Regions from separate parts of the Butyricicoccus sp. AF35-5AC genome, predicted to be linked through region 2. Evidence: riboswitches for the same ligand, from Rfam matches in the RefSeq annotation. Region 2 holds a riboswitch; each other region holds the start of a gene.

Region 1 (2,271 bases), on a different contig from region 2:
TGGAATTTGAATATTGGCCGAACTTAACCGCACTGTAGTGGAGGATAGGAAAGGATTTCTTGAAAATATCCAAACGATCTTGAACATCCGCCTTGCGGTCATAATACAGATTGCAGGTCAAATCATACCTCGACAGCTTAAACCCCTTGAGCCGCCGGTCAACGCCGATCTTATCAAGGATATTCCGCAGGTGGTGCTTTAGCTGTTGAACAGACTTTTCGTCAGCTTGAAATAATGCAGTCGGTTCATAGGTACTGGCGAGCGGAGAAGACGGGTTAACAATCAGTATCAGCCAGCACGGATGCGAGATGGATTGCCCTAAGTGAATTTCAACGCCGATGGACTTGAACTGCGGCATCTGGTAATATGACGAAAGCCCTGATTTCCCTTTGCCGGTACGAATGCACTCATTTTGTTCGATAATATTCTGAATTTCGGAATATTTGCATTGAAATTTTAGTGAAAAGGTATGAATACCGTACTCGTTCGTAATCATCTGCTGTTCCTCCGTTTCTGAGCACATACTGTGCAGCGTTTACAGGTTTTCGGCTCATGCTGCAGCATTTTGAAAAGACTGTCATCGGTCGGAAACACGGATTTCGACTTGGTTACCTTCCTGAGCTGACGGTTAAAGCCTTCAATCGTGTTGGTCGTATAGATCAGCCGTCGGAGTGCCTGAGGAAACTTGAAATAGGTACTGAGATTTGCCCAGTTATCCCTCCATGACTGAGAAATCTTAGGATATTTCTTGTCCCAGTGTTCTGCAAACGTGTCTAACGCGTCCAAAGCAGCCGATTCATCTACCGCTGCGTAGACTGCTCTCAAGTCAGCCATAAGTGCCTTCAAATCCTTGTAAGAGACATATTTGCCGGAATTTCGAAGCTGATGGATGATGCAGTTCTGGATTTCCGTCTTGGGATAGACCGCCTCAATTGCCGCAGAAAAACCGGTCAAATTATCCGTACAGCAATGAAAATATCCTCGATGTCCTGGCTGATGCTGGTCTGATTTTTCCGCAGCACCTTGGGTTCGAATTCGCTCTTGCGATCCCGCGGCACAGATACCTCTACATCGCCAAAACTGGTGCGCAGGGTTTTGCTGCTGCGCCCGTTCCGGCCGTTATCCGTGTCCTTGTTCTTGTAGTCATACCGGCTGTAGCCCAGTTGATCGTCCAGCTCGGCCTCCAGACCGTTTTCCATGAACTCGGTGTTAGGTTTAAGTCTAGTCTGCCACATAGCCTCGATTGCGGTAATCTCTCCGGCACGCCATCGGGAAACAACCCGCTCGTAGTTGTCCGGCAGCGGTATCGGCTTGCGTCCGGTGTACTGGCTCTTTGTCTTGGCAATGGCGATACCCTCGCGCTGGCGCTGGAGGATGTACTCGCGTTCGAGTTCTGCGACCGCCGCAAACGCCACAGTCGGCGCCATTGTCGCAACAAACACAATGATACTATTGCCGATAACAATCGTTTTTCATAACTTTCCCTCCGTATTTTATCTGCTTTAACGGCTTCAAATTTAAATAAAAAAACGCTTTCAAGACATGGCTACTCATGACTTGAAAGCGTTTTTATATCTTTGTTGGAACAGCACAAAAGGGCAGAGTTTTACCTGCTCTGCGAGCAGTGTATTGCACCGCGAATCGGCTTGCCATATTCTTTTGACGGCGTACACCTCCTTCTGCCAAATAAAGCGCAGAAGAGGTTAACAGCGTCTTCGCTGATGCTTACAACCGGCTGTCATTGCGGCGTTCGCCGCCTTAGACCCTTCCGGCTTTGCGTCCCCCATCTTTCGATGGGTTTGCCTATCTCTCAGACACCGTATATGTACCTGATTTTTGATTGTTATACCATAATCTGTATAAGCACGCGATTGGTCTGTTATACGATTCGTGTCATAAAAACGACATTTCGCGCAGCAATCTGATGAATATCACCGTTCGGATAGCACAGCTGCGCTGCGCTTGCCTGTCTGTACACGCGACCGTTTCATCCTGTGGACGCAGTACGGAGAGTGTGCTTTTTATTTCCACTGGGTGCGGTACTGATGCGGGGTAATGCCGGTGCTCTTACGGAAGGCCATAATAAAGTGCGAAGCACTGGAGAAACCGCAGTTATCTGCGATGGTCTCAATACTCTGCGAGGTGGTGAGCAGCTGCTGCTTTGCGGCGCTCAGACGCACAGTCTGCAAAAACTGATGCGGTGTTGCCGACTGGTATTCCTTAAACTTACGCATATAGTAGCAGGTGCTGAGCGCAGCACGCTGGGACAGG
Region 2 (2,271 bases):
GGAGGAGGCGGCGGCGGAAGCGTCTCCATTCCCGACACCAAGATCCCGACCGGCATCTATGAGCACGGCACCGTCACCGTATCTCCCGAGTCTGCCTCCAAGGGCGACACTGTGACCATCACGGCAACCCCTGACAAGGGCTACACCCTCGAAAGCCTGACCGTGCTGGACAAGGACGGTAAGGCGCTTGCGCTGACCGACAAGGGCAGCGGCAAGTACACCTTCGTCATGCCTGCAGGCAGGATCACGGTGAAGGCAGTCTTTATGGACGACAACACCATGCTCAACTTCTTCACTGATGTGCACGTGGAGGATTATTACTATGACGCAGTCTTCTGGGCGGCGCAGAAGGGCATTACCGGCGGCATGAGCGACACGCTGTTCGCTCCAAACGCTGCCTGCCCCAGAGCGCAGATTGTAACCTTCTTGTGGCGCGCGGCAGGCTCGCCCGAGCCGAGTGCGTTGAGCAACTTTAACGATGTGCCTTCTGACAAGTATTACGCTAAGACAGTCGCGTGGGCAGTCGAGAATGGTATTGCGGTAGGCACTACAGCTGCTACGTTCAGCCCGGATGACACCTGCACCCGTGCTCACGGCGTTACCTTCTTGTATCGTGCGGCCAAGGCGACGGCTTCGGTCGGTGCATCGGCATTTACCGATGTGGCCGACAGCGCCTACTACGCCGATGCGGTCAAGTGGGCAACCGAGCAGGGCATTACCAAGGGCATCAGCAGCACGCTGTTTGGTCCGGATGAGACCTGCACTCGTGCACAGATCGTCACGTTCCTGTACAGACTGTACGGCAGCAAATAAGCAAATCAACCGATAGAAAGCGGCGGCAGGGGAATACCCCTGCCGCCGTTTGTTTAGCGATTCTTCGCGCTATCTCACGCTTTGGAGCGAGAGGCATTCCCAAACAAATCGCTGCGATAAGAGCAGGAGAAACGGGGAAAATGTCATAGTTTCGGCAAATCTGCGGCAGTATGTCATAATTTCTTCTTTTTTTGTAAAACCCTGTTGACAAAACACGACAGATGCGCTATAGTGTGGATAAAAGAAGATGATGCAGTCGCTTTGACCGCATCTCAAACGATAATGGCAAACCCACCGAAAGGTGGCGACGCAAAGCTATAGGGCCTTACCCCTCATCGAGAGGGCTGGCAGCCAGTTACCGAAAGGAGATCGCCGGATATGAAGCGGCTTTTTCGTATTGCATGCGCAGTTTTTGCAGCAGCTGCCCTCTCGATGGGCATTACCGCAGCAGCAGCAAATGATGTTGTGGATATGAGTAATTCCACCCACGGTTATGTTACCGTAAACTACTCCTCGAGTGCAAGACTCAAGGTTGGTATTCAGTACAACGACGGCAAGACCGTATTCTATGATTGCCCGAGCGGCAAGGATGCTTCCTTCTCTCTCGATAAGGGCAACGGCAAGTACACCGTAACGCTGTACCGCAACGTTTCCGGTACGTCCTATCAGCAGGTCGAGTCCAAGTCCATGAACGTAACCGTTAAGGACAGCTACGCTCCGTATCTGGCCTCCACTTCCGAGGTTCAGTTCTCCAAGGGTGATACGGTATCCGCTAAGGCTGCTGAGCTCTGCAAGAACGCCAAGACCGACGAGGCTAAGGTTATCGCCATCTACAACTATATGGCAAGCCGTTATACTTATGATAACAAGCTGGCAAATGAGATCACCAGTGGCAAGATTACCAAGTACATCCCGGATACCGCCGCTACCCTGAAGGGCACCACCGGTATCTGCTACGATTTTTCCTCGCTGTTTGCAGCAATGTGCCGCAGCCAGGGCATCCCGTGCGCACTGACCAAGGGTTACGCCGGCTCCAGCTACCACGCTTGGAATAAGGTAAACCTGAATGGCGAGTGGTATCAGATTGATCTGACCTACGCGGTTACCCGCAGCGTGAAGAACGCAAAAACCCTGCATGATTGCGTATCTCCGCTGACCTACACCAATACCAGCGATGCGCTTGCAGTAGTTGCGGCTTAACACTTTTTCATTTTATTTTGTATGCAAATGGTCCTGATAGGGTATGTTTATGCCCAATCAGCGGCGATTTCTTGCATAAAAAACGATTCCGGATTGAAACTCTTCTTCGTTTTTACAGTATTTGCTTGTTATTCGCGGACATTTATGGTATACTAAAGAAGAGGATTCGGAGGGTTTCTGTCCGGCTCAGGCAAAGGGCTGTGTATGCAGTCCGGCGTGTCTGCCGACAGAAAAGATCGTAAAATTCTGTGCATGACT
Region 3 (2,271 bases), on a different contig from region 2:
CCGCCGATACCGCCGCCGCCACCGCTGGTAACATCGGTAGTGAGGGTCAGCTTTACCTTGGAGTATTCAGAGCCGGTGTTGTCCTTGATTTGGATTGTGATACTGAAATTCGTATTCTGCGGAATATCCGTCAATGCCTTCACATAGATACCGCTGCTATCCGCAGTAACCTGCACCTTGGTATCATCGAAGGTGACAACATACTCGTCCGGTCTAAGCAGCACTTTTGCCGTGCTGCCGGTAGTCAGCGACTTGTTCAGCAGCAGCGCATACAGGTTTACCGTGCCGTCCTTGCTGACCGTAACCGTGGAACGAGTGCTGGTAAGCTGATACTGTTCGCTTGCTGCACCATCTGTAAAGTTACCGCTGTTGTTCGGCATATCCTTCAAGACAGCGCCGGTCATGTAGTTATTGTTCAGATAGACCTTTGCGCCTGCGTCATGACGTGCTTTGAGCGTAGCAGGAACTAAACCGCGCAGATAAGTGTTTTCCAAATGAATCTCGGTCAACGCAGTCTGTGTAAATGCGTCCGGTAATACACCGCGCAGAGGGTTCGTGTCCAGCGCGAGATATTGCAAGCCTGCCAGATTAGCAATACCGGCAGAGATTTCGCCTTCCAGCTTGTTTTCGGACAGGTCTAAAATCTGCAAACCGGAAAGCGAGTACAGCGTTTCGGGAATCGTGCCGGTCATGCCGCATTGCCACGCCGAAAGAGAGATAAGATTCGTCAGCGCGGACAGGTCGGGAATCGTGCCGCCGATAACGTTTTCTGAAAGGTTCAAGTATTTCAGACTGCTCATACCGGCAACTGCCGCAGGAAAACCGCCGGTCAACTGATTTCCCATGAGGTTCAGCACCTCAATCTGGGTATTGCTCAAAATCGTATCCGGTATCGTACCGGTGTACTGATTGTCTTTGAGAACCAGCGTTTTCAATGCGGGCATTGTGCCAAATTCGGAAGGAATCGCACCTGCATAATCATTACCGCCTAAATCCACATTCTGCAATTTCGGGAGCGTATAGAGCGCAGATGGAATATCTCCGCTCAAATGATTATCCGAGAGGAACAGATACCGCAATTCACTAAGTTCCCCGATTGCAGCCGGTATATGTCCGGTGATGTTTCGGCCTTTCAGACCAATGCTCTTGATTTCTACAAGGTCTTCCGCTCCGGTGATGGTATCCAGTGTGCGTTGCTGTGCGTTCAGAAGACGCTCAATCTCATTGATGAACCATGTCTGTCCATCACAGGCGGCAATAAACCGTTTGGCATATTCCGTCTGTGGGTTTGGCGTAAAGTCCGCTGCGCCTGCCGTGAGTGGTGCGTATAGCTGCAACAGCAAGGCTATTACAAGCAATACGCTGATTCGTGTGCGTTTCATTTTTCGATCGCTCCCTTTCTTTTGCGCCCAAACAGTTAAAAAAGGGCGCAGTACCGCATGGATAGTAGTCCACACAGTATTGCGCTGTTTCTTAAAATGCGGGGACTGGTTAGGTAACTGGCTGTCATGCGATTGCAGAGCAATCGTTTAGACCCTATAGCTTTGCGCCGCAGAGTTTCCTCTGTTTTGCCATTTCTGCCATTCTCCTAAGAGTTTGGGTTTTTAGTTAATTAAATTGTACTAAGTTGCTTGGCATTTGTCAATTATTACTTTGTCAATTTCAACAAAAGTCCTTTTGTACTTAAACAAGTAATTGTTCAAAATTGCAGACTGCTTACGTCGGAAAGGGTCTACTGTTATAGACTTCAAAAGATTTCTCTCTGCGTTCGCCGCCGCGAGAATGGTGAGGGGGTGCTGCGGCTGTGGGTAACTGCCGCAAGGGAGTTATCCATAACCGCAGCAGGGGGAGAGGAAAGACGCGGGCGGCGCGGATTTCGTTCCTCTCCCCCTTAACGCGCCGCTGTACATCTGTTCTGTACAGGTGCGTTTCGGAATTTATTTGTCCGAATTGTCGGGAAAACCAAAATATTTTTACGGAAAGTGGTCAATTATTTGACCACTTTTGCTTTGCCGAAACTGCCGATTTAGGACTATGCAACAAATGTTCGATTGCAAAGTGTTACGAGGACAAGAATATTGCATTTTTGCAACTTTTCTGTGTACCAAAGTTTAATTATGAATCAAATGTGAACAATTTCTGCCCCGATTGACTTTGTTCTGTATATACGGTATGATAGAATCCCAATCAAAGATGAAAGCCTAAACTCCATACTTATCTTAGCTTTCTTTAATTTTGGTTTCGGTGATACATGGCTTGTCAGCAAATATG

Evidence for each region. Region 2 has a riboswitch for cyclic di-GMP ahead of DWZ82_RS07540 (transglutaminase-like domain-containing protein). Riboswitches for the same ligand answer to the same signal wherever they lie in the genome.
Region 1: another riboswitch for cyclic di-GMP. It lies ahead of DWZ82_RS16075 (transposase); the one in region 2 lies ahead of DWZ82_RS07540 (transglutaminase-like domain-containing protein).
Region 3: another riboswitch for cyclic di-GMP. It lies ahead of DWZ82_RS09885 (S-layer homology domain-containing protein); the one in region 2 lies ahead of DWZ82_RS07540 (transglutaminase-like domain-containing protein).

What each region holds. Positions count from the first base shown of each region.
Region 1 is NZ_QUDX01000007.1:129,320-131,590, forward strand. Features, by position in the region: gene DWZ82_RS10455 (hypothetical protein) at 1-496, opposite strand, end outside; partial or broken gene DWZ82_RS16070 (IS256 family transposase) at 559-936, opposite strand; gene DWZ82_RS16075 (transposase) at 951-1,442, opposite strand; cyclic di-GMP riboswitch class I at 1,724-1,814, opposite strand; gene DWZ82_RS10470 (helix-turn-helix domain-containing protein) at 2,022-2,271, opposite strand, start outside.
Region 2 is NZ_QUDX01000004.1:168,907-171,177, forward strand. Features, by position in the region: gene DWZ82_RS07535 (S-layer homology domain-containing protein) at 1-813, shown strand, start outside; cyclic di-GMP riboswitch class I at 1,088-1,176, shown strand; gene DWZ82_RS07540 (transglutaminase-like domain-containing protein) at 1,192-2,013, shown strand.
Region 3 is NZ_QUDX01000006.1:213,051-215,321, reverse strand. Features, by position in the region: gene DWZ82_RS09885 (S-layer homology domain-containing protein) at 1-1,382, opposite strand, end outside; cyclic di-GMP riboswitch class I at 1,492-1,583, opposite strand.